2 regions of the Cellulomonas olei genome follow, and region 2 is predicted to be linked to the other one. Evidence: riboswitches for the same ligand, from Rfam matches in the RefSeq annotation. Region 2 holds a riboswitch; the other holds the start of a gene.
The links. A riboswitch is a leader RNA that binds a small molecule or an ion and turns the genes downstream of it on or off. The one in region 2 is predicted to bind thiamine pyrophosphate.
Positions count from the first base shown of each region.

Region 1 (15,383 bases), on a different contig from region 2:
CCACCCCGTGGCGGACGGCCCGGGCGCGTTCGACGTCTACGACACCACCCTGCGCGACGGCGCCCAGCAGGAGGGCATGAACCTCTCCGTCGCCGACAAGCTGGCGATCGCCCCGCTGCTGGACGAGCTGGGCGTCGGCTACATCGAGGGCGGGTGGCCGGGCGCGATCCCGAAGGACACGGAGTTCTTCGCCCGCGCGGCCAAGGAGCTGGACCTGCGGCACGCCGTCCTGGCGGCGTTCGGTGCGACCCGCAAGCCCGGCGTGCGGGCCTGGGACGACCCGCAGCTGCGGGCGCTGCTCGACTCGGAGGCCCCGGTCGTGACGCTGGTCGCGAAGAGCGACTCCCGGCACGTGGAGCGGGCGCTGCGCACCACGGTCGCGGAGAACCTGGCGATGGTCGCGGACTCCGTCCGGCTGCTCGTCGGGGAGGGCCGCCGGGTGGTCGTCGACGCGGAGCACTTCTTCGACGGGTTCCGGCACGACCCCGCCGCGGCCCGCGACGTCGTGCTCGCGGCGGCCGAGGCCGGCGCGGAGACGGTCGTGCTGTGCGACACCAACGGCGGCATGCTCCCCACCCACGTCGCCGACGTGATCCGCGACCTGCGGGCCGCGCTCGGCACGGCGGACCCGCTGGTGCGCCTCGGCGTCCACGCGCACAACGACTCCGGCTGCGCGGTGGCGAACACCCTCGCGGCCGTCGAGGCGGGCGCGGTGCACGTGCAGGGCACCGTGAACGGCTACGGGGAGCGCACGGGCAACGCCGAGCTGCTGTCGGTCGTCGCGAACCTGGAGCTCAAGACCGGTCGCAGCGTGCTCGCCCCGCCGCCGGACGGCTCCGGCGGCCTGGCCGAGATGTCGCGCATCGCCCACCAGATCAGCGAGATCACCAACATCGCGCCGTTCGCCCGCCAGCCCTACGTCGGGGTCAGCGCCTTCGCGCACAAGGCGGGGCTGCACGCCTCGGCGATCCGCGTCGACCCGGACCTGTACCAGCACATCGACCCGCAGGCCGTCGGGAACGACATGCGGATGCTCGTCTCGGAGATGGCGGGGCGCGCGTCGGTCGAGCTCAAGGGCCGGGAGCTCGGGTTCGACCTGGCCGGGCAGGACGAGGTGCTGACGCGGGTCACCCAGCGCGTCAAGGACGCCGAGGCGCAGGGCTACACGTACGACGCGGCGGACGCGTCGTTCGAGCTGCTGCTCGCCGAGGAGGTCGAGGGCGGACGTCCCGCGTACTTCCGGGTCGAGTCCTGGCGCACGATCGTGGAGCGGGCGGGGTCCCGCGGCACCCCGGCGACGGCCGAGGCGACCGTGAAGCTGCACGCCGGGGGTGAGCGCATCGTCGCCACCGGCGAGGGCAACGGCCCGGTCAACGCCCTGGACCACGCCCTGCGCCTGGCGCTCCAGCGGGTGTACCCGGAGCTGGCGGAGTTCGAGCTCATCGACTTCAAGGTGCGCATCCTCGACGCGATGCACGGCACCGACGCGGTGACCCGGGTGCTCATCGAGACCACGGACGGGCAGACCGCGTGGAGCACCGTGGGGGTGGGGCCGAACCTCATCGAGGCGTCGTGGGAGGCGCTGACGGACTCGGCGATCTGGGGCCTGCGGAACCGGGGCGTCGCGCCGCGCTGACACGGGGCTCCGGCATGCTGGGGCTGTGAGGGTCGTCGTCGCGGTGGACGCGTTCAAGGGGTGTCTCTCGAGCGCGCGCGCCGGGGAGGCCGCCGCAGCGGGCGTGCGCGCCGCGGACCCCGGAGGGTCGGTGCGCGTCGTGCCGGTCGCGGACGGGGGCGAGGGGACCGTCGACGCCCTGCTCGCCGCCCGGCCGGGGCGCCGGGTGGTCGCTCCGGTCGTCGACGCGGTCGGCCGGCCGGTGGACGCGGCGTACGCGGTGCTGGACGGGGACGACGCGGGGCCGGCGGGCGGGCCCAGGGGCGACGAGCGCGCGGGCGGCCCCGGTCGCGCCGCCGGCCGGACCGCCGCCGGCCCGACCGCCGTCGTCGAGGCCGCCTCCTGCGTCGGGCTCGGCCAGGTCGACGTCGGCCCCGACCTGCCCCCTCGGGCCGGCTCCGCGGGGCTCGGCCTCCTGCTCCGGCACGCGGTCGACGGGGGCGCGCGCCGGGTGGTCGTCGCGCTCGGCGGCACGGCGTGCACGGACGGCGGGCTGGGGCTGCTGCTGGCGCTGGGTGGCGCCGCCCGCTCCCGGGACGGGTCGCCGCTCGGTGGCCCCGGCACCAACCCGCTGTGGGACTTCGGGTCGCTCGACGCCCTGCCGGACCTCGGTGCGGTCGACCTCGTCGTGCTCACCGACGTCGACAGCCCGCTGCACGGGCCCGCAGGCGCGGCGCACGTGTTCGGCCCGCAGAAGGGTGCGACGCCCGCGCAGGTCGCCCACCTGGACGACCGGCTCGTCGCGTGGGGCTCGGCGCTGGCGGCCCGCGGGCGCGCGGTCGCGGACGTCACCGGGGCGGGTGCCGCCGGGGGGCTCGGCGCGGCGCTGCTCGCCCTCGGCGCGCGCCGGGAGCCGGGGTTCGCGCACGTGGCCCGCGCCGCACGGCTGGAGGAGGCGCTCGCGGGCGCCGACCTGGTGCTGACGGGCGAGGGACGGTTCGACGCGCAGACGGCCCGCGGCAAGACACCGGCCGGTGTGGCGGCGCTCGGGCGCGCCGCGGGGGCCGTGGTGGTGGCGCTCGCGGGCGCCGTCGACGTGCGCGGGGACGCCGCGGCGGGGCCGTTCGACGCGGTGCTCCCCGTGCACCCGCGGCCGCTCCCGGCGGCGGAGGCGCTCGACCCGGCGACCACCGCCGCGCACCTCACCGCGACGGCCGCGCAGGTGACGCGGCTGGTCGCCGCGGCCCGCCGCCGTCCGACCGGAAATCGCCGTGCGCCCGCGCCCGGGCGCCCCGTACCGTCGCCCGCATGGGAACGCTGAGCAGCGCGGCCGCCGCGGCCGTCGCACGCCCCCGGACCGCCTGAGCGCGGCCGGCCGTCCGACCGGTCGTCGCCTCCGGATGCCCCCGAGCACCCGGAGCCGGGCCGAGAACCCTCCCGCCCCTCCGGGTGCTCCGTCCTGCCTGCGACTGGAGCACCTCCCGTGCGACACCCCCACGGCGGCCGGCACGAGCTCGGCCAGAACTTCCTGCACCACCGCCCCACCGTCGACGCCGTCGTGCGGCTGGTCGGCGCCACCGACGGGCCGGTCCTCGAGATCGGCGCCGGCGACGGCGCGCTGACCCGGCCGCTCGCCGCTCTCGGCCGCGACGTCCTCGCCGTCGAGCTCGACCCGCACCGCGCCGACCGGCTGCGCGCCCGGGTGCCCGGCGCGACCGTGCTGTGCGCCGACGCGCTGCGCGTCCCGCTGGACCGGCCGGTGGTGGTCGGCAACATCCCGTTCCACCTGACGACGCCGCTGCTGCGCCGCCTGCTGCACCACGGCCGGTGGCGGCACGCCGTGCTGCTCACCCAGTGGGAGGTGGCCCGCAAGCGCGCGGGCGTCGGGGGGCGCACCCTGCTCACCGCGCAGACCGACCCGTGGTTCGAGGTCGCGCTGCGCGGCCGGGTGCCCGCGGACGCGTTCCGGCCCCGGCCGTCGGTCGACGGCGGTCTGCTCACGGTCGACCGGCGCCACCGCCCGCTGGTCGACCCGGGCGAGCGGGACGGCTACCAGCGGTTCGTCGGCGCCGTGTTCACCGGGGCGGGGCGCGGCCTGGACCAGGTGCTCGCGGGGGCGGCGCGGGTCCCGGCCCCGGCCGCCCGGCGCGCGCTGTCGGACGCGGGCGTGCCGGCGCGGGCGCTGCCGCGCGACCTGCGGCCCGAGCAGTGGGCGGCGCTGTGGCGGGCGCTGCGCTCCCCGGCCGGGGCACCACGTCGAGGTCCCCGACGACCACGCCGGTCCGGGGCCTAGGATCGGGACCGTGCGTGGCGAGTACAAGGTCCCCGGCGGCAAGCTCGTGGCAGCGGACGTGGAGGTGGCAGGCGGGTCGCTCACCGAGGTGAGCGTCAGCGGCGACTTCTTCCTCGAGCCCGACGCCGCCCTGGCGGTCATCGACGAGTCCCTGCGGGGGCGCCCTGCGGACGCGCGGGTGGCCGACCTGACGGCGGCGATCGAGGAGGGGCTGCGCCGCGCCGAGTCCGACGGCCGCTTCGACGCGCCCGTGCACATGGTCGGCTTCACGCCCGAGGCCGTGGCGATCGCCGTGCGGCGCGCGCTGGGCCACGCGACGTCCTGGCAGGACCACACCTTCGAGCTCATCCACCCCGGCCCGCTGCCGCCCGCCGTGCTGGGCGCGCTCGACCAGGTGCTGACCGAGGAGCTCGCCGCGGGCCGGCGCGGCCCGACGCTGCGGTTCTGGGAGTGGGACGAGCGGGCCGTGTTCATCGGCTCGTTCCAGTCGCTGCGCAACGAGGTCGACCCCGAGGGCGCCGCGAAGCACGACGTGACCGTGGTCCGGCGGATCTCCGGCGGCGGCGCCATGTTCATGGAGGCCGGCAACTGCATCACGTTCTCGCTCGTGGTGCCGGCGTCGCTCGTCGACGGCCTGTCGTTCGAGCAGTCGTACCGGTTCCTCGACGACTGGGTGATCGGCGCGCTGGCCGACGTGGGCGTCACGGCGACGTTCTCCGGGCTGAACGACATCGCCTCGCCGGCCGGGAAGATCGCCGGGTCCGCGCAGAAGCGCCTGGCCGGCGGGGCGGTCCTGCACCACATGACGATGGCCTACGACATCGACGCGGACAAGATGCTCGAGGTGCTGCGCATCGGCCGGGAGAAGCTGTCGGACAAGGGCACGACCAGCGCGAACAAGCGTGTGGACCCGGTGCGGTCCCAGACCGGCCTGCCGCGCGAGCAGGTCATCGACGCGTTCGTCGCGCACTTCCGGTCGCGGTACCGGACGGTCGACGGCGCCCTGCGGCCGGAGGAGCTGGAGCGGGCGCAGCAGCTCGTCGAGGAGAAGTTCGGCAACCCGGAGTGGACGGCGCGCGTGCCGTGAGCCGGGCTCGAGCGGCCGGGCGCGCCGCAGGACCAGGGTCGGATCGGGGAGGTCCCCGATGCGGCGGACGGGTCCCGTCCGCGAGGCTGGTGCCGTGAAGCTCCTGCTCAACCTCATCTGGCTCGTGTTCGGCGGGCTGTGGCTCGCGCTCGGCTACGTCGTCGCCGGGATCATCTGCTGCGTGCTGGTCGTGACCATCCCGTTCGGCATCGCGTCGTTCCGCATGGCGTCGTACGCGCTGTGGCCGTTCGGCCGGACGATCGTGGACCGGCCCACCGCCGGCGCGATGTCGACGATCGGCAACGTCGTCTGGATCCTCGTGGCCGGCTGGTGGCTGGTGCTCGGGCACCTGACGACGGCGCTCGCGCAGGCGGTCACGATCATCGGGATCCCGCTGGCGATCGCGAACCTCAAGATGATCCCGGTCTCGCTCGTGCCGCTCGGCAAGCAGATCGTGCCGACGGACCGCTCGCTGGCGGCGTACGGGCGCTGAGCCCCGCGCGACCGCGCCCGCGTCAGCCCGCCGCGTGCCGCAGGACCACGACGAGGGCGCCCACGCCCAGTAGGGCCGCGGCCAGCGCGGTGGCGCCGAGCGCCCCGCCGCCCGGCGTGCGCGCGCCGGCGGGCACCGGCGCGCCCGGCCCCCGGTCGGGGTGCGTGTCGTCGACGACCGCCGACCAGAGCACGGCGCGGCGCAGCCCGGTCCGGTCGAGAGCGAGCGCGCCGAGCAGGCCGAGCGCGGTCAGCACCCAGACGGACGCGCCGAACCACGGCTCGAGCACACGGCTCGCGACCAGGGAGCCCACCGCGACGGACAGCGAGGTGCGGCGCCACGCGAGGGCCGTCCGCTCCGGCTGCGCCCCGGGGGCGGCGTCGCGCGGCCCGCTCGCGGTGCTCACCGCAGCAGCAGCCCGACGAGCACGAGCACGCCGGCCAGCGCGACGCCCGCGGCGAGCGGCCCGCTGAACGCCGGCGCCGGCAGCGGCTGCCGCTCGCGCAGCGCCCGTTCGGTGCGTGCCCAGCCGGCCCACGCCTGAGCCGGCGCCGCGATCCCGAGCAGGATCAGCAGCACGGCGGCCGCGAGGCGCAGGTGCGGCTCCACGGGCAGGTCCAGCGCCTCGAGGGCGACGCCGCCCGCCAGCAGCGCGAGCGCCGTGCGGACCCAGGCCAGGAACGTCCGCTCGTTGGCGAGCGAGAACCGGCCGTCGGGCTCGGTGCCGCGGGTGTACACGCGCCGGGGGAACCGGCGGCCGGTGGGCGCGGTCACGCCGCGGGGACCGTTCCCGGGACGCCGACGGGGGCCGGCCGTGCGCCGAACACCGCCGTCCCGACGCGCACGATGGTGGCTCCCTCGGCCACGGCGGCCTCCAGGTCCCGGCTCATGCCCATCGACAGCTCGACGGCGTCACCGGTGCCCGCCTCGCCGCTGCCGGCGACCTCGTCCCGCAGGTCGCGCAGCGCGGCGTACCCGGCGCGGACGGCCCGCTGGTCGGAGGTGTTCGCGCCCACCGTCATGAACCCGCGCAGCCGCAGCCGGTCGTGCCCCGCGACGGCGCGGACCACGTCGAGCGCGTCCTGCGGGGCGGCGCCGTGCTTGGTCGGCTCGCCGGAGACGTTGACCTGCACCAGCACGTCGAGCGTCCGGTCGTCGTCGGCGCACCGGCGCGCGAGCCGGTCGGCCAGCGCGGGGGAGTCGACGCTCTGCACGCAGGTCGCCCAGCGCAGGGCGGCGTTCACCTTGTTGGACTGCAGCGGCCCGATGAGGTGCAGCTCGGGTGCGAGGTCGGCGAGCTCCGGCCCCTTGGCGACGAGCTCCTGCACCCGGTTCTCGCCGAGCAGCACCCGGCGGGCGGCACCGGCCGTGGTGGCCGCGCCGGCGAGGTCGGCGAGCACGGCCGCGCGCACCGTCGCGGCGTCCTGGGTCTTGGTGGCCAGCAGCAGCCGGACGGCGCCGGCCGGGCGGCCCGCGGCGGACTCGGCGGCTGCGATCCGGGAGCGGACACGGGCCAGCCGCTCCGCGAGCTCGGTCGCGCCGGTCGTCATGTGCCCGACCCTATGCGCTCGCGCCCGCCGCCTCAGCCGCGCGCGATGTCCGCGACCGTGGCGGACGTCAGCCGGATCAGGTCGTCCGGGGCCAGCTCGACGTCGAGCCCCCGGCGCCCGCCCGACACGAACACGGTGTCGAACAGCTGCACCGTCTCGTCCACGACCGTCGGGTGCGCCGACCTCTGGCCGAGCGGGGAGATGCCGCCGACCACGTACCCGGTCGCACGCTCCGCAGCGGCGGGGTCCGCCATCACGGCCTTCTTGCCGCCGACGGCGTGGGCGAGCGCCTTGAGGTCGAGCTTGCCGGCGACGGGCACGACGGCCACGGTCAGCGTCCCGTCGACCGAGGCCATGAGGGTCTTGTAGACCTGCTCCGGGTCGATGCCCAGCACCTCGGCGGCCTCGAGCCCGTAGCCGACGGTGCTGCGCGGGTCGTGCTCGTAGGCGTGCGCGGTGTGCGGGACCCCGGCGGCCGTCAGCGCGACCAGCGCGGGCGTCCCGGACGGCGGCTGCTTGCGGCTCACGGGGCCAGCCTAGGGCGCGCGACCCCGCCGCCGCGGTGCTGCTACGGTGCGGAGCAGCACGGGAGTCCGGTGAGCCGGGCTGAGAGGGAGTACTCGAACTCCGACCGTTGAACCTGATCTGGGTCATGCCAGCGCAGGGAGCGACATCGCAGGATGCCGGGCACCCGTCCGCCGTCCTCCCGTGCTGATCCGACCAGCACAGGAGGACGCATGATCCCGGCACCGTCGTCGACACCCACCCGGCCCGCGGAGGCCGCCGACCTGGTCGCCGACCCGCTCCGGTTCGGGGTGGGTGCCCGCGTCACCGTCGCCGTGATGTCCGACCGGTACGCCGACACGATCCTCGGGGTGCTCGGCTCGGTGGCGACGGACGGCCTGCTCGTCGAGACGGGCGACGTCAGCACCTACGTCGGTGGCGACGAAGCGGACCTGCTCCGGTACCTCACGGACCTCGTGGACGCGGTGGCCGCCACCGGCGAGCACGCCGCCGTCACGCTGCACCTGTCGCGCGGCTGCCCGGGCGAGGTGCGCTGCGCCCTGCCGGGCGGCGCGGGTCCGCGGGCCGTCGCGCTGCCACCGGGCCGGCGCACCGGCCGACCCGGTGTGGCGGAGTGGGCGCTCTACCCCCTGGCCGACGACGTCCGCGCCGGGGTCGTGCCCGACCACATGCGGGACATCGAGGCGGCGATCGACCTGGCCCGGGCGAGCGGCACCTTCCGGGGGTCCGCGCACTTCGTCACGCGGCTCGAGGGCGACGTCGGCGCGCTCGTCGAGACGGTGGTCGGCGCGTGGGCGCGCGTGGGGCGCGGCGTGCAGCACGTGACGAGCCACGTCACGTTCTCGCTCAACAGCCCGACCCGGACCCGTGGCTGACGGCGCCCCGCGCGGGCGGCGCCGCGAGCCGCTCGCGCTGAAGGACATCGTGCTGATGGTCGTGCTCGGGGTGGTGTTCGGGTTCCTGTACTGGGCGCTCGTCCAGGCGTGGAACGGCCTCGCGGTGCTCATGGGGCCCGCGGGCGACCTCGCGCAGCACGTGCTGCTCGGCGGGTGGCTGCTGGTGGCCCCGGTCGCCCTCGCGATCATCCGGCGACCCGGCGTGGGGATCCTCGCCGAGGTGATCGCCTCCGTGGTGGAGGTGGTGTTCCTCGGGTCGCCGGTCGGGCCGCTGCTGGTCGTCGCCGCGCTGCTGCAGGGCCTCGGCAGCGAGATCCCGTTCGCGCTCGGCCGGTACCGCCGGTTCGGCTGGGGCCGGTTCGCCGCCTCCGGGCTGCTCGGCGCCACGCTGGTGTTCGCCTGGTCGGCGTTCCGGTTCGGCTGGTACGGGCAGGACGTGCTGGTGCTGCGGCTCGTGCTCCAGGCCGTGTCCGGCGTCGTGCTGGGCGGCCTGCTGGCCAAGGTCGTCGTCGACGCGCTGCACCGCACCGGGGTGCTCGACGGCTTCGCGATCGGGCGCGCCGCGGCCGCCGGCCGCCCGGTGCTCGAGCGCCGTGCGGGCTGAGGAGGACGAGGGGACGCCGGCGGCGCCCGCGCCCGTGCTCGAGGTGGCCGGGCTGGAGGCCGTGCTGGACGGCGGCGCCGGGATCGGCCCGGTCGACCTGCGGCTCGCGCCGGGGGAGCAGGTGCTCGTGCTCGGGCCCTCGGGTGCGGGCAAGTCCACGCTGCTGCGCTGCCTGCACGGCGCGGTGCCGCACGCCGTGCCCGCGCACGTCGAGGGGCGGGTCGTCGTCGCCGGCCGCGCGGTCGCGGAGCACGGCGTCGCGGCGCTCGCGGACGTGGTCGGCGTGCTCGCGCAGGACCCCGAGACGGGTGTCTGCCTGGCGGACGTCGCGGACGAGGTCGCGTTCCCGCTGGAGAACCTCGGGACGCCCCCGGCCGCGATCGGGCCCGCGGTCGAGGCGGCGCTCGGTGCGGCCGGCGCCGGTCACCTGGCGGGGCGGCGCACGGACGCCCTGTCCGGCGGCGAGCTCCAGCGGGTGGCCCTGGCGGCCACGGTGGTCGCCGGACCTCGGCTGCTGCTGCTCGACGAGCCCACGTCGATGCTGGACGCGGACGGCGTGGCGGCGGTGCGGGACGCGCTCGCCGCCGCGCGGGGTGCGACCGGGGCGGCGAGCGTGCTGGTGGAGCACCGGCTCGACGCGCTCGCGGGCGACGCGGGGGTCGCCGGGCTGCCCGGCCGGTGGGTGGTGCTGTCGGCCGACGGGCGGGTGACGCACGACGGCCCCGCGGCCCGTGTGGCGCAGGAGGCGGGCCCCGAGCTGCTGGCCCGCGGCTGCTGGCTCCCGGAGGACGTCGAGATCGCGGCGGCCCTCGGCGGCGTCGTCGGCGGGCCTGGTCAGCGCGAGCGGGTCCTGGCCCTGGCGGCCGCCGCACCGGGGGCGCCGGCGGGAGCGCCCGCGCCGCGCGGGGAGGTGCTGCTCGCCGCGCACGGCCTGGCGGTCGGACGCGGCGGCCCGGCGCGCCGTCGCGGCCGTCGTGGCCGGCCCTGGCGCCGCGGCCCCGCGCCCGAGCCGGTGCTCCGCGAGGTGGAGCTCGAGCTGCGCGCCGGCGAGGTGGTGGCGCTCGTCGGGGCGAACGGCGCCGGGAAGTCGACGCTGCTCGCGTGCCTCGCCGGTCTGCTGCCGCCCCTGGCGGGCGTCGTCGGCGGGTCGCGCGCGGGGCTGGTGCCCCAGAACCCCGAGCACCAGCTCGCGGGGCGCACCGTGCGGGAGGAGGTCGCGGTCGGGCTGCCGCCGGGACCGGCGACGGACGCGCGGGTGGCCGCGGCGCTCGCGCGGTTCGGCCTCACCGGGCTCGGGGACCGGGACCCGCACCGGCTGTCCGGCGGCGAGCAGCGCCGGCTGAGCCTGGCCGCGATGCTCGTGCACGACCGCGCGGTCCTGCTGGCCGACGAGCCGACGTTCGGGCTCGACCGGCACGGGTCGGCGGCGGTGCTGGGGGCGCTGACCGACGAGGCCCGGGCGGGGCGCGCCGTCCTGCTCACCTGCCACGGCCTGCGCGCGGTGGCGTCGGTCGCCGACCGGGTGCTCGTGCTGGCCGAGGGCCGGCTGGTCGCGGACCTCGACCCGCTCGGGCTGCTGCGGGACCCGCGGCTGCTCGCGGCCGCGCGGCTGCGTCCGTCGCGGCTGCTGCGCTGGCTCGCCGAGGCGGCCGACGACGCGGGCCGGCTGCGGGACGCGCTCGCGGCGCTGGACGCCCGCGGGACGACCGCCGCCGGTGCGGGGAGCGCAGCGACGGCCGGGCCCCCGGCGTGCGACCGGGCGGGGGTGCCGGCCCCGTGAGCCCGCTGGAGTCGCGCAACCCCACGGTCAAGCTGCTGCTGGTCGTCGCGGTGTCGGTGGTGACCCTCGCCGTGCTGGACCCCGCCACCCTCGCGGTGCTGTACCTGCTCGGCCTCGCGGGCGCGCGCTGGGGCGCCCGGGTCGCGCCGGGCCGGCTGCTGCTCGCGCAGGTGCCGTTCTGGACGTTCGGCGTCGGCGTGCTGCTGGTGAACGCGCTCAGCCGGCCGGGCGAGGTCCTGGTCACGGGCGGACCGTTCCGGGTGACGCACGAGGGCCTCATGGTCGGCGCCGCGCTCGCGCTCCGCGGGTGCGTGATCGGCGTCGCCACCGTCGCGTTCCTCGCCAGCACCCCGCCCCGGGACCTGATGGTCAGCCTGGTGCGGCACGCCCGCCTGAGCCCGCGGTACGCGTACGCGCTGCTCGCGGGCCACCGGATGCTCGCCGGCCTGCCTCGGCAGTGGGCGACGATCCGGGCGGCGCAGCTCGTCCGCGCCCCGCTCGGCCGGCGCGGGCAGCCGCGGGAGGGGTGGCGCGGGCTCGGGCGCTCGGCGTTCGCGCTGCTGGTCGCGTCGATCCGGGCGTCGGAGCGGGTCGCGCTGGCGCTGGAATCCCGGGGGCTGTCGGCCGGCCCGCGGACGGTGTGGCGCCCGGTGCCGCTCGGCGCGCGGGACGCCGCGCTCGCGGGCGGGGTGCTCGGGGCCGTCGCGCTGGTGGTCGCCGCGGGGGCCGGCCTCGCGTGAGGCCGGGGCGCCCTCCGGCGCCGAGGGGGACCGGGGCGTCAGACCGCCAGGCCCACCAGCGACCCGATGCCGTACGTGACCAGCATCGCGAGCGAGCCGCCCACGACGTTGCGCAGCACGGCACGGCCGGTCGGCGCGCCGCCGAGGCGGGCGCTGACGGACCCCGTCACGACGAGCGCGAGGGCGACGGCGACGAAGGTCGCGACGATGCGGCCGCCGCCCCACGGGGCGAGGACGACGAGCAGCGGGACGATGCCGCCGGCGAGGAACGCGAGGAAGGAGGCGACCGCCGCGTGCCAGGGGTTCGTCAGCTCGGCCTCGGCGCCCAGCAGGCCGTGCGACCGCAGCACCTTCTCGGCGTCGCGCTGGCTGCTGACCGACACGTACTCGCCGGCGGCCATCGACAGGGCCCCGGCGGCGAGGGCCGCGACGCCGGCGATGGCGAGCGCGCTCACCTCGGTGGCGGCGCCCGCGACGCCGACGACGGTGGCGGCGACGGAGACGACGCCGTCGTTCGCGCCGAGCACGCCGGCGCGCAGCCAGTTGAGCCGGCTCGCGGTCGGCAGCTCCGCGACGGTGGCCGCGGGGACGACCGGGGCCGGGTCGTCGGCGGCAGGGGTGTCACCGGCGACCCGGCGCTGGGGAGCGGCCGCCGGGGTGCGGTCGCGGTCCAGGAGGTGGCTCGACAGGGTCGTCATGGCACCCACGCTAGGCCGGTTCTGACACCGTGTCATCACAGGAAAGGCTGCCCTGACCTGCGCAAACGCAGGATAGGCTTCCCTGATCTGGAACGGGTCCAGGTGTCGTCGCAGGTCAGGGGGACGTCAGAGCGGGCCGACGTCCAGCACCCGCAGGACGACCTCGCCGGCGGCGTCGGAGGCCGGCAGGTCGACCAGGGCGTCGATGCGCCAGTCGTGGTCGCCGGCGGGGTCGTCGAGGAGCTGCCGGACGAACCACAGGTCCCCGCGGGCTCCCGCCTCGCCGTGCGCGGACGGCCGCTCGTCCACCTGGAACAGCGCCGGCCCGCGCGCCGCCGGCCCGGTGAGGATCTCGTCGTGGTCGTCGTAGAACGGGTCGAGCGCGTCGCGCCAGCGGTCCGCCGTCCACGGCCGGTCCTCGGCGTCCTGGTCGCCCAGGGCACCCAGCGCCGGGTACGCCTCCCGCGCCGCGAGGTCGACGCGCCGGAACAGCGCACCACGCACGAGCGCCCGGAACACCCGGCGGTTCGTCGTGACCGGCGGGGGAGCGTCGTCCTCCGGCCGGGACCCGGCGACGGTGGCGTCGTCCAGGTCCTCCGGGTGCGCGAGGCGCTCCCACTCGTCCAGCAGGCTCGAGTCCGTGCGGCGCACCAGGTCGCCCAGCCACTCGATGATCTCGTGCAGCTCCTCGGTCCGGGCGTCCTCCGGGATGGTCTGCCGCAGCGCCCGGAACGCGTCGGCGAGGTACCGCAGCAGCACGCCCTCGGTGCGGTCGAGCTGGTACAGCGACACGTACTCCGCGAACGTCGCGGCGCGCTCGTGCATGTCGCGCACGACGGACTTCGGCGAGAGCTCGTGGTCGGCGACCCAGGGGTTGGTCTGCTTGAAGATCTGGAACGTCCCGACCAGCAGCTCCGCCAGGGGCCGCGGGTAGGTCACGTCCTCGAGCAGCGCCATCCGCTCCTCGTACTCGATGCCGTCGGCCTTCATCGCCGCGACGGCCTCGCCGCGGGCGCGGTTCTCCTGCGCCGCGAGCACCTGACGCGGGTCGTCCAGCGTCGCCTCGATGACCGACACCACGTCGTGCGCGTAGCCCGGGTCCTCGCGGTCGAGCAGGTCGAGCGCGGCGTAGGCGAACGGGGACAGCGGCTGGTTGAGCGCGAACGTCGGGGGCACGTCGAGGGTGAGCCGCACGGTCCGGCGCAGCCGCTCCGGGCCGGGCCCGGGCTCGACGACGCGCTCGATCACGCCGGCCGTGCGCAGGGACCGGTAGATCGCCACCGCCTGCCGCACCAGCCGGCCGCGCGAGGCCTCCGGCTCGTGGTTGTCGAGCAGCAGGTGCCGCATCGTCTCGACCGGGTCGCCCGTCGGCCGCGCCAGCACGTTGAGCACCATGGCGTGGGTGACGGTGAACGACGACGTCAGGGGCTCGGGCTCGGCGTCGCGCAGCCGCTCGAACGTCTTGTCCGTCCAGTTCACCATCCCGGGCGGGGCCTGCTTGCGGACGATCTTCTTGAGCTTCTTCGGGTCGTCGCCCGCCTTGGCCAGGGCCCGGCGGTTCTCGATGACGTGCTCCGGCGCGAGCACGAGCACCTCGCCGGTGGTGTCGAAGCCCGCGCGGCCCGCGCGCCCGGCGATCTGGTGGAACTCCCGGGCCGACAGGTGGCGCATCCGGGTGCCGTCGTACTTCACGAGCGACGTCAGGAGCACGGTGCGGATCGGGACGTTGATGCCGACACCCAGGGTGTCGGTGCCGCAGACCACGCGGAGCAGGCCCTTCTGCGTCAGCCGCTCCACCACCCGGCGGTACTTGGGCAGCATCCCGGCGTGGTGCACCCCGACGCCGTGGCGCAGCAGCCGGGACAGCGTCCTGCCGAACCCCGGGCCGAACCGGAAGTCGCCCAGCTCGTCGGCGATCCGGTCGCGCTGCTCGCGGCTGGCGAGCGTCATGGACAGCAGCGCCTGCGCGCGCTCGACGGCCTCCTTCTGCGTGAAGTGCACGACGTACACCGGCGACCGGCCGGTCTGCACCAGCATCTCCAGCAGCTCGTGCAGCGGCTCGACCTCGTACGAGAACGACAGCGGCACGGGCCGCACCGCGTCGTCCACCACGGCGACGGGCACGCCCGTGCGGCGCTCCAGGTCCTCCCGGAAGAACGTGACGTCGCCCAGGGTCGCGGACATCAGCAGGAACTGCGCCCGCGGCAGCTCCAGCAGCGGCACCTGCCACGCCCAGCCGCGCTGCGGGTCGGCGTAGAAGTGGAACTCGTCCATGACGACCTGGCCGATGTCCGCGTCCGGCCCCTGGCGCAGCGCGAGGTTCGCGAGGATCTCGGCCGTGCAGCAGATGATCGGGGCGTCGGGGTTCACCGCGGAGTCGCCGGTCATCATGCCGACGTTCGCCGACCCGAACGCCTCGACCAGCGCGAAGAACTTCTCGCTCACGAGCGCCTTGAGGGGCGCGGTGTAGTACGTCCGGCGGCCCTGGGCGAGCGCGACGAAGTGCGCCGCCGTCGCCACCAGGGACTTCCCGGACCCCGTGGGTGTCGACAGGATGACGTGCGAGCCGGTCACCAGCTCCAGCAGCGCCTCGTCCTGGTGCGGGTAGAGCGCCAGCCCCTGGTCCTCCGCCCAGCCGGTGAACGCCGCGTACAGGGCGTCGGGGTCGCGCGGATCGTCGGGGACCCGGTCGGCGAGGGTCGATCGGGAGGCAGCCACCCGGCGATCCTTTCACGGCGGGGTGCGCCCTACAGTGGGCGACCATGAGCGCCGCCGAACCCGCCCCGCCCGCCGTCGAGATGTGGACGGACGGCGCCTGCAAGGGCAACCCCGGCGTCGGGGGCTGGGGGGCCCTGCTGCGGTCCGGCGGGCACGAGCGCGAGCTGTTCGGCGGCGAGGCCGTCACCACCAACAACCGCATGGAGCTCACGGCCGTCATCGAGGGGCTGAAGGCGCTGAACCAGCCGTGCCGGGTCGACCTGCACGTCGACTCGCAGTACGTCATGCAGGGCGTGACGAAGTGGATCGCGGGCTGGAAGCGCAACGGCTGGCGGACCGCCGACAAGAAGCCGGTGAAGAACCAGGACCTGTGGCAGGCGCTCG
Region 1 is NZ_JBCLVN010000024.1:34,732-50,114, reverse strand. It holds gene cimA (citramalate synthase) at 8-1,636, shown strand; gene AAHH18_RS09160 (glycerate kinase) at 1,662-2,936, shown strand; gene erm (23S ribosomal RNA methyltransferase Erm) at 3,099-3,908, shown strand; gene AAHH18_RS09150 (lipoate--protein ligase family protein) at 3,919-4,995, shown strand; gene AAHH18_RS09145 (YccF domain-containing protein) at 5,090-5,488, shown strand; gene AAHH18_RS09140 (DUF202 domain-containing protein) at 5,511-5,894, opposite strand; gene AAHH18_RS09135 (YidH family protein) at 5,891-6,262, opposite strand; gene AAHH18_RS09130 (YggS family pyridoxal phosphate-dependent enzyme) at 6,259-7,038, opposite strand; gene ybaK (Cys-tRNA(Pro) deacylase) at 7,071-7,565, opposite strand; TPP riboswitch at 7,614-7,722, shown strand; gene AAHH18_RS09120 (YkoF family thiamine/hydroxymethylpyrimidine-binding protein) at 7,776-8,438, shown strand; gene AAHH18_RS09115 (ECF transporter S component) at 8,431-9,063, shown strand; gene AAHH18_RS09110 (ABC transporter ATP-binding protein) at 9,053-10,843, shown strand; gene AAHH18_RS09105 (energy-coupling factor transporter transmembrane component T family protein) at 10,840-11,583, shown strand; gene AAHH18_RS09100 (VIT1/CCC1 transporter family protein) at 11,622-12,281, opposite strand; gene AAHH18_RS09095 (DEAD/DEAH box helicase) at 12,408-14,999, opposite strand; gene rnhA (ribonuclease HI) at 15,044-15,383, shown strand, end outside.
Region 1: another riboswitch for thiamine pyrophosphate. It lies ahead of AAHH18_RS09120 (YkoF family thiamine/hydroxymethylpyrimidine-binding protein); the one in region 2 lies ahead of AAHH18_RS01145 (thiamine ABC transporter substrate-binding protein).

Region 2 (15,383 bases):
CGACGTACGCGATCGCGGCGACGAACGCCGGGCCCAGCAGCGGCAGCACGCGCCCGCGCGACACCGCGGCGCGATCCTGTGTGGCGGTCACCGTACCTCCAAGTTCGGACGTCCGAACTCATCCTAGGCACACGCCGCCCCGGCCGCCGCCCGCCCCCTCCGGCGAGGTCGGCAGCTCGTGCGCGAGGTCGGCACTTCGTGTGCGAGTTCGGCACCTGGAGCTGCCGAACTCGCCTGGGACTGCCGACCTCGGCGGACGGGACCGGACGGGATGGGGCGGGGCGGGGCGGGCGGGGGTCAGGGGGTGGCGGGGGCGACCTCGCGGCGCCAGCGGCCCGCTTCTTGGGTGAAGCCGACGCGGCGGAGGTAGTCGCCGGAGTCCTGCGCGTCGTCGACGACCACCAGGGAGCGCAGGCCAGCGCCCGCGAACGCCCCGCTGCGGCGGTACACGAACTCGCCGGGCGCGAAGTCGCGGAACCGGGGCGTCACGTAGTCGAGCTGCACCTCGCCGACCCCCTCGCCGGCGTCGCGCACGACGACGACGCCGACCGTCTCGTCGCCGTGCAGCACGAGGTACGCCCACCGCGCGCCGGGGTCGTCGAGCGCGAACGACGGGTAGTACCGGGCGATGTCGGCGGCGTGCACGCCGAGCACGTGCCGCAGGTAGTCGTCGCGCGGGCCGACGGGCACCACCTGGTAGACGTCCGCGTCGTGCCGCTCGCGGGTGAGCCGCCACAGCCAGTAGGCGTCGATGACCGCGATGACGCCGTTCATGGCGGCGAACGGCCAGATCCCGACCACGGCGTTGTAGCCGGCGGCGACCACGGAGCCGGCGAAGTTCATCCACCGGAACCGCAGCACGCGGGCCTGCATGAGGGACACGACGACGAGGACGGACCCGGTCCACCCGATGATCTCCAGCCACGGCATGGCGTGACGCTACCGCCCGGTAGCGCCGCCGCACGATTCCGTAGCAGGACTACAGGATCCCGGCGCCGCCGCCACGGGCGCCACCACGCGCCCGGGACCGGTGCACGTCAGCCGCCGAGCACCGCCACCGACCCCTCGTCGGCCGCCACCCGCACGCGCGCGCCGTCCGCGGGTGCGCCGCCGTGCGCCGGCGTCGCGGCCACCGCCACGCCCTCCGGCTCGATGACCGCGACGAGCTCCAGGCGACCGCGGCGGGAGCGGCGCCCGGTGACCCGCGCGTCCCGCACCGGAGCACCCTCCCCCGCGGACTCCCCCGGGGCCAGCACGCGCCAGCCGCCCGGCGCCACGGCGAGCGTCCCCGCCAGCAGCGGGCCGTCGGCCGGCGGGGCCGCCGAGCCCCAGTCCGCGGCGGCGAGGAACGTCCGGTACCCCAGGAACTCCGCGACCTCCCGCCCGGCGGGGCGGTGCCACAGCTCCTCCGGCGGCGCGACCTGCAGCAGCCGGCCCGCCGCCATCACCGCGACCCGGTCCGCCACGGCGAACGCCTCGTCCTGGTCGTGCGTGACGAACAGCGCGGTCGTCCCGGTGGTCACCAGCACCCGCCGCAGGTCGTCGGCGAGCCGCTCGCGCAGCGACCGGTCGAGGGCCGAGAGCGGCTCGTCCAGCAGGAGCAGCCGGGGGCGCGGGGCCAGCGACCGCGCGAGGGCGACCCGCTGCCGCTCCCCGCCGGAGAGCGTCGCCACCGGCCGCGGGCCGTAGCCGGGCAGGCCCACGAGGTCCAGCAGCTCCGCCACCCGGGCGGTGCGCTCGGCGCGGCCGACGTCCCGCAGCCCGTACCCGACGTTGCCGGCGACGTCGCGGTGCGGGAACAGCTGACCGTCCTGGAACACCAGGCCGAACCCCCGCCGGTGCACCGGCACGGACGCCAGGTCCTGCCCGTCCCACAGCACCCGGCCGGCCGTCGGCGGCTCGAGCCCGGCCACGGCGCGCAGCAGCGACGACTTCCCGCAGCCCGACGGGCCCAGCAGGGCGAGCACCTGCCCCTGCGGCACGTCCAGGTCGACCCCCGCGACCGCCGTCACCCCGGCCGCGCCCCGCGTCGCCCCCGGGTACCGCACCTCGAGGTCCCGTACCGCCAGCCCGTCCGTCACAGCTCTCCTCCCACCGGCCCGCGCAGCCGCTCCGCGACCGCCATCACCCCCGCCGTCAGCACGGCCAGCACGACCCCGGCCGCCAGCGCCATGCCGTAGTTGTCCGCACCCGGCTGGCCGATCAGCCGGAAGACCACGACGGGCAGCGTCGGGCGGTCCGGTCGCGCCAGGAACGACGTCGCCCCGAACTCCCCGAGCGACACCGCGAACGCGAACCCCACCGCGAGGCCGACGGAGCGCGCCGCGAGCGCCCCGTCCACCGTCGCCAGCACGCGGCCGGGCCCGGCGCCCAGCGTCCGGGCCGCCTCCTGGAGCCGCGGGTCGACGGCGCGGAGCACGGGCAGCACCGTCCGGACGACGAGCGGCACCGCGACGACCGCCTGCGCGACGGGCACCAGCACGCCGGTGGCGCGCAGGTCGGTCGCGATGCCGAAGGGGTGCCCGAGCGTGAGCAGCGCGCCGAAGCCGACCGTCACCGCGGAGACGCCCAGCGGCAGCATGAACACGCCGTCCAGCACCCCCACGGCCCGCCGCGCGGCCGGCCGCCGGGGGCGCCGCGACACCAGCAGGGCGACCAGGCAGCCCACCACCAGGGCCAGCACCGTCGCGTCGACGGCCACCCGCAGCGAGTTGCCGAGCGCCTCCCAGACCGTGACCGTCAGCGCGTTCCGGCCGCCGGTGGTGCCCAGCGCGCGGTAGTGGTCCAGCCCCCAGCCGTCGCCGGTGCGCAACGACCCGAGCACCAGCGCGGCGAGCGGCAGGGCGAGCAGCACCAGCACCACCGCCGTGACGACCGCCGGCAGGGGGTGCGGGCGGCCGACCGCCCGGACGGGCGTGTCGACGAGCGACAGCGCGCGCTCCCGCCGGGCCCGCGCGCGGCCGGCCACGGCGAGCGCGGCGACGACCACCACCACCTGCACCACCGACAGCACCGAGGCGGCCCGCAGGTCCAGGAACTGGGTGGTCTGGATCCAGATCTCCGTCTCGACGGTGCCGAACCGCATCCCGCCGAGCACCAGCACCGTCCCGAACGCCGTCGCGCAGAACAGGAACACCAGCGACGCGGCGGACGTGAGGGCGGGGGTCAGCGCGGGCAGCGTCACGGTGAGGAACGCGCGCGCGGGCGACGCGCCGAGCGACCGGGCGGCCTGCTCGGGCCGAGGGTCCAGGCGCTCCCACAGGCCCCCGACGGTCCGCACGACCACCGCGTAGTTGAAGAACACCAGCGCCGCGACGATCGCGGCGAACGTCCCGTCGAGGTGCAGGAACCCGAGCGGCCCGTTGTCGCGCAGCAGCGCCCGGAACGCCACCCCCACCACGACGGTCGGCAGCACGAACGGCACGGTGACGAGCGCGCGCAGCACCCCCCGCCCCGGGAACCGGCTGCGGTACAGCACCGCCGCACCGGGCACGCCCAGCAGCACCGAGATCACCGTGCCGAGGGTCGCCTGCGCCAGCGTCAGCCCGACGATCCGCCAGGTCCGCGGCCGCCCGAGCACCTCCGCGAACCCGGACAGGTCCAGCGACCCGTCGGCGACGAGGCCGCGCCCGACGAGCGTCAGCACGGGCCACGCGAAGAACACCCCGAGGAACAGCAGCGGCACCGCGGCCGCCACCGCCCACGCCGTCCCGCGCGCGACCGCCCAGCCGCGTCCGGGGGCGGTGGGCGCGGTGGGCGCGGCCGGGGGCGGCGCGGGGACCTCCGGAGGGGTCGCGCGCGCCCCCGTCCCCGGCCGGCCGGAGCCGGTCGGGGACGGGTGCGTCAGCGGGCGGGTCACGACGTCAGCCCGTCACCAGGTCCGTCCACTCACGGACCCACGTCTCCCGGTTCGCCGCGATCTCGTCGAGCGGCACGGTGTACGGCTCGTCGGCCAGCGGCGCCCACTGCGCCCAGTCCTCCGGCAGGTCCACCGCCGAGCTCACCGGGTACATGTACATCGACCCGGGGATGTCGGCCTGCACCGCGTCCGACAGCAGCCAGTCCACCAGCCGGCGCGCGCCCTCGGGGTTCTGCGCGCCCGCGAGGACGCCGGCGTACTCGACCTGCCGGAAGCAGGTGCCGAGCAGCGCCCCGGTGGTCGGCTCGCCGCCGCCCTCGGGGATCGTCTCGGGCGGCGACGACGCGTACGACAGCGCGATCGGCCGGGAGCCGCCGCCGCCCCCGCCGGAGAAGTCGGTGTAGTACGCGTCCGACCAGCCCTCCGCGACCTTCAGGCCGTTCGCCGTGAGGTCACGCCAGTACTGCTGCCAGCCGTCCTCGCCGAACGCCCCGACGGTCGCCAGCAGGAACGCCAGCCCGGGGCTGGACGTCGCCGCGTTCGTCACGACGGTCAGGTCCCGGTACGCGGGGTCGGTCAGGTCCTCGAGCGTCGCCGGCTCCGGGACGTCCCGGTCGGCGAACCAGGCGTGGTCCACGTTGAGGCACACGTCGCCGAGGTCGACGGCGGTCAGCGACCCCGAGTCGTCGGGGGCGTACGGCTCCGCGTCGGCCGCGGCCGGCACCTGCGACGTGTAGGGCTCCAGCACGCCCTCGTCGATCGCCCGCGACGCGAACGTGTTGTCGATCCCGTAGACGACGTCGCCCAGCGGGGCGTCCTTGGTCAGGATGAGCTGGTTCACCAGCGCCCCGCCGTCACCGGGCGCGACCTGCGTGACGGTCAGCCCGGTGTCCGCCTCGAACTGCTCGAGCAGCCCGTCGCTGACGTGGAACGAGTCGTGGGTGACCAGCGTGACCGACCCGCCCGCCGTGCCGTCGCCGCCCGCGGACCCGCCGGACGGCGACCCGCCGGTGGCCGAGCAGGCCGTGAGGGCCAGGGCCGCGACCCCCAGGGCCGCGGTGTGCCGGATGGTCCGGCGTGCTGCGCGCGTGCGCGCCATGCGTCCTCCTCGATGTGCAACCGAGGGGGTCGCCGCGCGTCGTCCGCCCGCGCGCGCTGCCGCACCCGTGCCGACGACACGAGGCGACTGAGATCCCGACTCCCTACGCCGGTGCTAACCGGATCAGGTGCGAGGGTCTGCGGTTCCGTCCGCACTCTCAGCGTCGGTCGGGCGCCACCTCGCGGCGGCGGTCCGGGACGCTCCCCTGTCGTTCGGGGCCGACCCTACACCGCCGTCCCCGACGCCCCCTGCCGCCGCCCCCGCGCGACTGCGTGCGCCGGGGTGACCTGCGGTGCGGCACCCGCGGGGCTAGCGTGGGGCGCAGCACGCACGCGCCCGCACGACACCGCACCGACGCAGCAGGAGGAACCGTGGCCGACGAGGAGACCCAGTCCACGTTCGCGAAGATCACCGGCCTGGTGGTGGCGGGCGCGGTCGCGTGGCTCGCCGGGAAGGCCGTGGACGCCGCCTGGAAGGCCGCCGTCGGCCACAAGCCGCCGAAGCCGGAGGACGACGCCGACGACATCCGCATCGGCGAGGTGGTCGCGGCCTCCGTGATCACCGCCGGCGCCGTGACGCTGGCGCGGGTGTTCGCCACGCGCGGGACCAAGAAGTTCGTGCAGCGCGTCGACAGGAACCGGCACCTGCCGCACGCCTGACCAGGCACGGAGGTCCCCCTCCGGCCGACCTGCGCCCCGCTAGGCTCGAGCGTCCCGCTCGCCGACGAATGCGCAGGTCAGCCCGCCATGCCCGCGACGCCAGCCCGGCCCGCACGCCGCTGTGTCCAGACCGTCGACGACGTGCTCGACCTCATGGACCACCTGTTCGCCGAGCAGGCCGACCGGTGGTCGGACCGGGGCGGCGCGGACTTCTGGGACCGGTTCTACGCCGACCGCGGCCGGGGCGTGCCGTTCTTCCGCTGGGCCCCGGACGAGAGCCTGGTGGCGTGGCACGCCGACGGCCGGCTGCCCCTCGGTCCGGGCGCCCGGGTGCTGGAGCTCGGCTGCGGGCCCGGCCGCAACGCCGTCTGGCTCGCGCAGCAGGGCTGCACCGTCGACGCGCTCGACCTCTCGCAGGCGGCGCTGGACTGGGGACGGGAGCGGGCCGACGAGGCCGGCGTCGACGTCCGGTTCGCCCGCGCGGACGTCCTCACGTGGCAGCCGCCGGCGGAGCAGTACGACCTGGTCTACGACTCCGGCTGCTTCCACCACCTGCCGCCGCACCGCCGGCTGACGTACCGCGGGCTGCTGGAGCGGACGGTGCGCCCCGGCGGGCGGTTCGGCCTGGCCTGCTTCGCGACCGGGCACGACGGGCGCGGCGGCACCGAGGCGGACGACGCCGACCTGTACCGCGAGGGCGGGCTCGGCGGTGGGCTCGCCTACGGCACCGACGACCTGCGGCGCGCGTTCGGCTGGCTGGACGAGGTGGAGCTGCGCCGCATGCGGTCCGGCGACCCGGCGACGTTCGGCGAGGACTTCCTCTGGGCGGCGCTGTTCCGCCGGTGACGGCACACCGCCGGGGCGGGCACCGGAGGCCGGCGCCGGGGTCAGCCCCTGCGGCCGGACGCGCCCGGGGCGCCGTGCGCGTCGTCGTGGTCGTCGTCCTCGTCCCCGTCCTGCGTCCCCTCGCGCTCCGACGCGCGCTCCTGCGCCTCGGTGAGCTCGTCGACGACGAGCAGGTCGCGGCGCACCTTGCCCGTGCGGTAGCCCGCCCGCCCGACCAGGTGGGCCGCGACGGGCGCCGTGAGCATCTGGAACAGCGCCACCAGGATCAGCGCCCACACCGCGCCGCCGGACCGCAGCCGCAGCGACAGCCCGATCAGCACCAGCACCAGCCCGAGCACCTGCGGCTTGGTGCCGGCGTGCATCCGGGACAGCAGGTCGGGGAACCGCAGCACGCCGACGCCGGCCGCGAGCGCCAGCAGCGCACCGCCGATCAGGCAGACCGCCGCCACGACGTCCGCGACGGTGTCCGCGCTCATCGTCCGCTCCCCTGGCGCTCGTCGTCCGCGTGGTCCTCGTGCCCGTGCGCCGCCTCGTCGTGCACCACCTGCGCGTCCGCCTCCTGGGCACGGCGCCGGCGGCGCTGCTCCTCGGCCTCCTCCTCGGCGCGGATGCGCTCGGCCTCCTCCTGCGCGATCTCCTCGCGGCTGCGCACGCGCCCCTCGCCCTCGGGCTCCACGGACGCGAACCGCGAGATGGTCACCGAGCCGACGAACCCGACGAGGGACAGCACGACGAGCACGGGCACCACGTCGGTGCGCCGGTCGATCGACGCGTAGAGCGCGACGGCCGCGACCACGACGGTCACCACGATGTCGAGCGCGACCGTGCGGTCCAGCATCGACGGGCCGCGCTCCGCGCGGATCAGGGCCAGGGCGCCGGCGACGGTCAGCAGCGCGGCGCACAGCAGGTACACGACGGTCACGCGCCCACCTCCGTCCGGGGTGCCGGGCGCCGGGCCGTCCGGCGCGGGTGCGGGTCGAGGCCGGCGTCGCGCAGCTCGGAGTCCGACGCGAACGCCCGCAGCACGCGCTCCTCCTGGTCCAGCACCGCCTGCCGCGCCGCCTCCACGCCGCCGGACTGCTCGACGTCGAGCACGTGCAGGTACAGCATGCCGGTGAGCCGGTGCGCCTCCACGACGAGCGACCCCGGCACCAGCGAGCACAGCTCGGCCGTCATCGTGAGGTATAGGTCGGAGTGGCTGCGCAGCTGCACGCCGATCACCGCGCCGCGCGGCGTGTGCCGCGGGCGCAGCGCGAGCCACGACACCTCGACCGACGCGACCAGCAGGTCCCCGGCGAACCGCGCGACGAGGACGACCAGCCCCCACGGACGGAGCCGGCCGTGGAAGTCGATCGGGGTCATCCGCAGCGCGCCGGTCACGGCGACGGCCACGACGGCGCCGGCGAGGACGTTCGCGACGGTCAGGTCGCCCCACAGCAGCACCCAGACGACGACCAGCCAGAGCATCGTGGGCCACTGCGCGGCGAGCCGCCGCCGGCGCGGGTGCAGGCTCATCCGTCCGCCTCCGCCCGGGCGGCGTCCGCCGACTCGCCCTCACCCCGGCCGCCGTCGGGCAGCACGGACTGCACGTACACGTCGCGGTCGGCCAGCGCCGCGGCGGCCCGCTCGGCGTACCCGTACAGCGGGCCGGCGAACACCGTCAGCCCGAGGCCGAGCGCGACGAGGGCGGCCGCGGGGCCGACCATGCCCTTCGGGAGGGTGGCGTCGGGCAGGGGCTCCGGCGGCGTCTGCCAGAACGCCTTGTTCCACGCCTTGATGAGGGCGTAGAGCGTCAGCAGCGACGTCAGCACGCCCCCGACCACCAGCGCGAGCGCGAGCGGGCGGGCGTCCTGCACGCCGGCCTGCAGCAGCCCGACCTTCCCGAGGAACCCCGACAGCGGCGGGATGCCCCCCAGGTTCATCGCGGGGATGAAGAACAGCACCGCGAGCACGGGCGCGATCTTGGCGAGGCCGCCGAGCGACTCGAGCGACGTCGTGCCGCCGCGGCGCTCGATGAGCCCGGCCACCAGGAACAGGCCGGTCTGCACGGTGATGTGGTGGGCGACGTAGTAGATCGACGCGGCCCACCCCGCCTGCGACGACAGGGCGATCCCGAAGATCATGTAGCCGATGTGGCTGACGAGCGTGAACGACAGCAGACGCTTGAGGTCGTCCTGCGCGACGGCGCCGAGGATGCCCACGACCATCGTCGCGAGCGCCGCCCACAGCAGCACGTCGTCCATGCGGCCCTCGGGGAACAGCAGCGTCTGCGTGCGGATGATCGCGTAGACGCCGACCTTGGTGAGCAGGCCCGCGAACACGGCGGTGACGGGCGCCGGCGCGGTCGGGTAGGAGTCGGGCAGCCACGCGGACAGCGGGAAGATCGCCGCCTTGATGCCGAACGCGAGCAGCAGCAGCACCTGCAGCAGCAGCCGCACGTCCGGGTCGATCTCCGGGAGCCGCTCGGCGAGCTGGGCCAGGTTCACGGTGCCGGTCGCGGCGTAGGTCAGCGCGATGGCGATGAGGAACAGCAGCGACGACAGCAGCGCGACGACCACGTAGATGCTGCCCGCGCGGATCCGCTCGCCCGTGCCGCCCAGCGTGAGCAGCACGTACGAGGCGGCCAGCAGGATCTCGAAGCCGACGTAGATGTTGAACAGGTCGCCGGACAGGAACGCGTTCGCGACGCCGGCGGCCAGGATCAGGTAGGTCGGGTGGTAGATCGACACCGGCGCGGCCTCGTCGCCGTCGGCCTCACCCTGCGCCAGCGAGTACAGCTGGACGCACAGGGTGACCGCCGCGGAGACGGTGAGCATGAGCGCCGACAGCCGGTCCGCCACCAGGTCGATGCCGACCGGTGCCGCCCAGTTGCCGATGTCGACGACGAGCGGGCCGTCGTCGACGAGGACCAGCAGCGACGCGGCGGCCACCAGCACGATGCTGAGCGCGACGACGCTGATGATCCGCTGCGCCTGGGGCTTGCGGTAGAGCGCGAGCGCGAGGCCCGCGCCGAACAGCGGCACGACGACGGGCAGCGGGACCAGCCAGGTGTACTCCGTCACGCGCCCTCCCGCTGACCGGTGGCCGGCTCGGCGCCGGTGCCCGCGGGCACCGGACCGCCCTCGTCGGTCTCGTCGCGGGTCTCCGCGGCCTCCTCGTCGAGCGACGTGATGGTGTCCTCCGTGTCGGCGTCCTCGAACGCGCGCTCGTCCCGTGCCGCGAGCCGCGCGATGCGGCGGTCCTCGACGTCGTCCTGCACCTCGTCGTGCCGGTGCAGCTGCCACGACCGGTACGCCATCGCGAGCAGGAACGCCGTCATGCCCAGCGTGATGACGATCGCGGTCAGCACCATGGCCTGCGGCAGCGGGTCGCTCATGCGGCCCTCCGGCTCCAGGCCCACGATCGGCGGGCGGCCCGCGGCCCCGCCGGCCACCAGGAACAGCAGGTTCGCGCCGTTGCCGATGAGGATGATGCCGATGAGGACGCGGGACAGGCTGCGCTCGAGCAGCAGGTAGACGCCGGCGGTCACCAGCACGACGATCACCGCGACCAGCGCGAGGTTCGGGCTCATGTCGATCATCGCGACCCCCCGGGCGTCGTCGGTGCGGCGGGGCCGCCGGGGCCGCCTGAGCCGCCGGATCCGCCCGTGCCGTCCGGGCCGTGCGCGGCGGCGTGGCCCACGAGGCCCGCCGCGGCGGCGTCCACACGGATCTCCTCGCCCGGCTCGGCGTCCCCGCCGACCGGCTCGGCGTCGCCCTCGGCCTCGGCCTGCCGGTCGATCTCCGCCCCGAGCGAGCGCAGGATGTCGAGCACCAGCCCGACCACCACGAGGTACACGCCGACGTCGAAGAACAGCGACGTCACGAGCTTCACGTGGCCGAGCAGCGGCAGGTCCGCCTCGAGGATCCAGGACTGCAGCACCGTGCCGCCGAACACCAGCGCGCCGAGCCCGACGCCGGCGGACAGGAACAGCCCGCTGCCCAGCAGCAGGCCCGGCTGCACGGGCGCCGCCTCGCCGAGCTCGTACCGTCCCCCGGCCAGGTACCGGACGATCAGCGCGATGCCGGTCACCAGGCCCGCCGCGAACCCGCCGCCGGGCGCGTTGTGGCCGGAGAACAGCAGGTACAGCGAGTACACGATCATCGTGTGGAACAGCAGCCGGACCACGACCTCGAACACCACGGACCGGCGCCGCGGGGCGAGGGTCCGCCCGGCGCGCAGCCACTCGCGCGGCTGGTACGCGCTGCGGGCCTCGACCGGCCGGCGCACCACGGCGAGCGGGTCGTCGCCGCCGCCCCAGACCTGGCGCTGCTCGGGCGCCTCGCCGGCCCGGAAGATCGCGCCGGAGCGCCGCCGGAGGAACACCAGGGAGGCGACGCCGGTCGCGGCCACCAGGACGACCGAGATCTCGCCCATGGTGTCCCAGGCGCGGATGTCCACGAGCGTGACGTTGACGATGTTCTTGCCGCCGCCGTACGCGTAGGCCTCCTCGGCGAAGTCCACCGACACGGGCGGGTGCACGCGGGCGCCCGGCACGACGAGGGCCAGGCCGCCGACCGTGAGCCCCACGGACAGCGCGATCGCGAGCCGCACCCAGCGCGAGCCCACCAGCGGGCGGTCCGAGAAGTACGGCGGCAGCCGGCGCATCACCAGGACGAACACCACGAGGGTGACGGTCTCGACGAGCACCTGCGTGAGGGCGAGGTCCGGTGCGCCGTGCAGCAGGAACAGGGCCGCGACCCCGTAGCCCGAGACGCCCATGAGGATCACGGCCTTCAGGCGCCGGCGGGCGCGCGCCACGAGCACCGCCGCCACCGCCACGAACGCCCCGACGACGGCCTGCGCCGGGCGGTCCCACGGCCGGGTCTCGGCGGGGAGCCGCGTGTACGTCAGCAGCGGGACGCCCACGGCGACCACGAACACCACGAGGATCCCGCCCAGGTACACCGGCAGGGAGCCGCGCTGGGTCACGGCGGTGACGTCCGCGGCCACGTCGTCCAGGCGGCGCATGAACTTGCGGTAGACCCGGTCGGCCTCCGGCACGTGCGGCACCGCGGCCTGCGCCTGCTCGACGGGGCCGCGCACGACGAACAGCAGCACACCGGCCGCCAGCACGGCGACGGTGATGGCGAGCGTCGGCGTCAGGCCGCCCCACAGCAGCAGGTGGCCGGCCTCGCCCACCGGGTAGGCGTCCGCCTGCGGCGCGAGGAGCTGCTCCCCCAGGCCGGGCAGCAGCGCGACCGCGAGGCCGAGCACGGCCAGCACCATCGCCGGCCACACCAGCAGCAGGGACGGGCGGCCGACGGGGGCGGGCTCGGCGCGGTCGTCCTCCGGACCGGGCTCCGGGGACTCGCGCGGCACCGGCTCCTTGGCCGTCGCGTCCTTGGCCGCCGCGAGCTCGCGGACCGCGGCCGGGGACAGCACCGGCTTGGACCAGAACGCTCCCCACCACAACCGGATGCCGTACGCGACGGTCAGCGCGGAACCGACGGCGACGAGCACCAGGACCGCCGGGCCGAGCGGGTCGCCGTCGTGGCCGAGCGCCTCGAGGGCGGCCTCCTTGGCGACGTAGCCGGCGAACGGCGGGGCACCGATCATCGACAGGGTGGCCAGGGCGCCGGCCGTGGCGGTGATCGGCAGCGCCCGTCCCACCCCCGACAGCCGCCGCAGGTCGCGGGTGCCGGTCGCGGCGTCCACCACGCCGACCACGAGGAACAGCGCCGCCTTGAACATGGCGTGCGCCCCGATCATCGCGAGCCCCGCCAGGGCGGTCGCCCGGGTGCCGAAGCCGATGAGCAGGATGATGAGGCCGAGCTGGCTCACGGTGCCGAACGCCAGGATCAGCTTGAGGTCGTGCTGGCGCAGGGCGCGGTAGCCGCCGAGCAGCAGCGTCCCGCCGCCGAGCACGACCACCAGCCACCGCCAGGCGCTCAGCTCGGAGTACGCCGGCGCGAACCGGGCGACCAGGTACACGCCGGCCTTCACCATCGCCGCCGCGTGCAGGTACGCGCTGACCGGCGTCGGCGCGGCCATCGCGGCGGGCAGCCAGAAGTGCAGGGGGATCAGGGCGGACTTGCTCGCGGCTCCGACCAGCAGGCACACCACGCCGGCCGTGACCATGGCGCCGTGCGGCGGGTCGGCGAGGATCTCCGACAGGCGGTACGTGCCGGCCGCCTCGCCGAGCAGCACGACGCCGACCAGCATCGTCAGGCCGCCGGCCGTCGTGACGACGATGGCCTGCATGGCGGCGCGCCGGCTGGCCTTGCGCTCGTGGTAGTGCCCGATGAGCAGGTAGGAGAAGACCGTGGTCAGCTCCCAGAACACGAACAGCAGCAGCGTGTCGTCGGCCGTGACGAGGCCGAACATCGCGCCGGCGAACGCCACCAGCACGCCGCCGAACCGCCCGAGCCCGCTGGCGTGCTCCTTGAAGTAGGCCGAGCAGTAGATCAGCACGACCGCCCCGACGCCGCCGACCAGCAGCGTCATCAGCCACGACAGCGTGTCGAGGCGGAACGACAGCTCCAGCCCCAGCCCGGGGATCCACTCCACCCGCTGCGTGGGACCGCGACCGTCCACCACCTCGCCGGTCAGGGTCAGCGCCCACACGGTCACCGAGGCGGGCGCGAGCGCGAGCACCCAGAACGCCCTGCGGCCGATCCACGCCACCAGGGCAGGGGCGACCAGGGCAGCCAGCAGGTGCACCGCGAGGAGCTGCAGCACGTCCGCTCCGTCCTGTCGTGGGCGGGTGGTCGGTCGGTCGGTGACGCCGTCGTGGCCCGCGCCGGGGCGGCACGGACGGCGGTCGGCGGTCGTGTGGTGTTGTCAGCGGGCAGGTACAGGGACGCACGGCGACGCCACGCACGCAAGGGCGCAGGCGCCGACCGAGGTCGAGGGATTGCCACAACTGTATCAAGCGGTCACCACGCACCGCCCTGGATGTGCAGGACGCCACACTCCCGGGGGGACCTCGGGTCCGGGAGCGTCGCGACGGCGGGCGGCTAGCGTGTGCGCGTGGACGCGCTCCGGGTGACCTGCCTCGTCGTGGTGCTCGCGGCCACCGTCCTGGGCGTCGCGGTCTTCGCCCGCGGCGCCGTCCGGCTCACCCGCACGATCCGCTCGGGCCGCCCCGCGCCGGGGAGGCTGCGTCCCGCCGGGCGGCGGACCTGGCTGGTCGTGCGGGAGATGATCGGCCACGGGCGGTTCCAGCACCGACCGGTGGTGCGCGTCGCCCACTGGGCGGTGATGGTGTCGTTCCCGGTCCTGTTCCTCACGCTCGTCACCGGGTACGTGCAGGTGGTGGACCCGGGCTTCGTGCTGCCGGTGCTCGGCGGGTTCGCGCCCTGGTCGTGGGTCACCGAGGGCATCGCGTGGCTGTCGCTCGCGGGGATCCTCGCCCTGGTCGCCGTCCGCGTCCGCTCCACGCCGCGCGGCGCCCCGGCGACGCCCGCGCGGGCCGTCGCGGCCGCCGGGGCGGGCGTCGGCGACGGCAGCGGGCCCGCACCCACCGAGCCGGCGCGGCGGTCCCGGTTCTTCGGATCCCACACCGGGCAGGCCGCCGTCGTCGAGGCCACCGTGCTGCTGGTCGTGCTGGCCGTGCTGCTGCTGCGCGGCCTCGAGCACGAGCTCGCCGCGCGCGACGGCTCGGCCCTGGCGAGCGCCTGGCACTTCCCGACGACCGCGTGGATCGGCGACCTGTGGGCCGGGGCGTCGACCGGGGCGCTCGAGTCCGCCGTCGTGGTGTGCGCGACCGTCAAGATCCTCGTGTCGATGGCGTGGTTCGTCGTCGTGGGCCTGCAGCCCACGATGGGGGTCGCGTGGCACCGGTTCCTCGCCGTCGTCAACGTGTACGCGCGGCGCTCCCCCGACGGGGACGTCGCGCTCGGCCCGCTCGACCCGGTGCGCGTCGACGGGCGGGAGCTCGACGTCGCCACCCTCGAGGACCTGCCGGACGACGCCCGCCTCGGCGCGCGCGCCGTCGAGGACCTCACCTGGAAGCAGCTCCTCGACGTCACGACCTGCACCGAGTGCGGCCGCTGCCAGGAGCAGTGCCCCGCGTGGGCGACCGGCAAGCCGCTGTCCCCCAAGCTCCTGACGCTCGCGCTGCGCGACCACGCCGCCGCCACCGCCCCGTACCTGCGTGCCGCCCGCGCCGGCGCCGACGTCGAGCCCGGGCACGTCGACGTCGACCTCGTCGCGTCGGGCGTCATCGACGCCGACGCCCTGTGGGCGTGCACCACCTGCGGCGCGTGCGTCCAGCAGTGCCCGGTCGACATCGAGCACGTCGACACGATCGTCGACATCCGCCGCTACCAGACGCTCATGGAGTCGGCGTTCCCCGCCGAGCTCGGCGGGACGTTCACGAAGATGGAGCGCCGGGGCAACCCGTGGGGGCTGCCCGCGCGCCAGCGGCTCGACTGGGCGAAGAACCTGCCGTTCGACGTCCCCGTGGTCGGCGCCGACGTCGGGTCCGCCGCGGACGTCGACTACCTGTTCTGGGTCGGCTGCGCCGGCGCGTACGAGGAGAAGGCCAGGCGCACCACCCGCGCCGTGGCCGAGCTGCTCCACACCGCCGGCGTGACGTTCGCCGTGCTCGGCGACGGCGAGGGCTGCACCGGCGACCCCGCCCGCCGAGCCGGCAACGAGGTGCTCTACCAGATGCTCGCCGCCGCGAACGTCGAGACGCTCGGCGCCGCCGGCGCCCGCACGGTCGTCGTCACCTGCGCCCACTGCTTCAACACCCTGTCCCGGGAGTACCCGCAGCTCGGCGGGCACTACGACGTCGTGCACCACACCGAGCTGCTCGACCGGCTCGTCGCCGAGGGCCGCCTGACGCCCGTCGACCCGGGCGACGGCCCGCAGCGCGTGACCTACCACGACCCCTGCTACCTCGGCCGGCACAACGACGTCTACGAGCCGCCGC
Region 2 is NZ_JBCLVN010000002.1:64,332-79,714, forward strand. It holds gene AAHH18_RS01125 (Nramp family divalent metal transporter) at 1-91, opposite strand, end outside; gene AAHH18_RS01130 (hypothetical protein) at 298-930, opposite strand; gene AAHH18_RS01135 (ABC transporter ATP-binding protein) at 1,038-2,081, opposite strand; gene AAHH18_RS01140 (ABC transporter permease) at 2,078-3,859, opposite strand; gene AAHH18_RS01145 (thiamine ABC transporter substrate-binding protein) at 3,864-4,958, opposite strand; TPP riboswitch at 5,042-5,175, opposite strand; gene AAHH18_RS01150 (DUF4235 domain-containing protein) at 5,330-5,617, shown strand; gene AAHH18_RS01155 (SAM-dependent methyltransferase) at 5,705-6,463, shown strand; gene mnhG (monovalent cation/H(+) antiporter subunit G) at 6,505-6,939, opposite strand; gene AAHH18_RS01165 (monovalent cation/H+ antiporter complex subunit F) at 6,936-7,385, opposite strand; gene AAHH18_RS01170 (Na+/H+ antiporter subunit E) at 7,382-7,978, opposite strand; gene AAHH18_RS01175 (Na+/H+ antiporter subunit D) at 7,975-9,525, opposite strand; gene AAHH18_RS01180 (Na(+)/H(+) antiporter subunit C) at 9,522-10,043, opposite strand; gene AAHH18_RS01185 (Na+/H+ antiporter subunit A) at 10,040-13,183, opposite strand; gene AAHH18_RS01190 ((Fe-S)-binding protein) at 13,475-15,383, shown strand, end outside.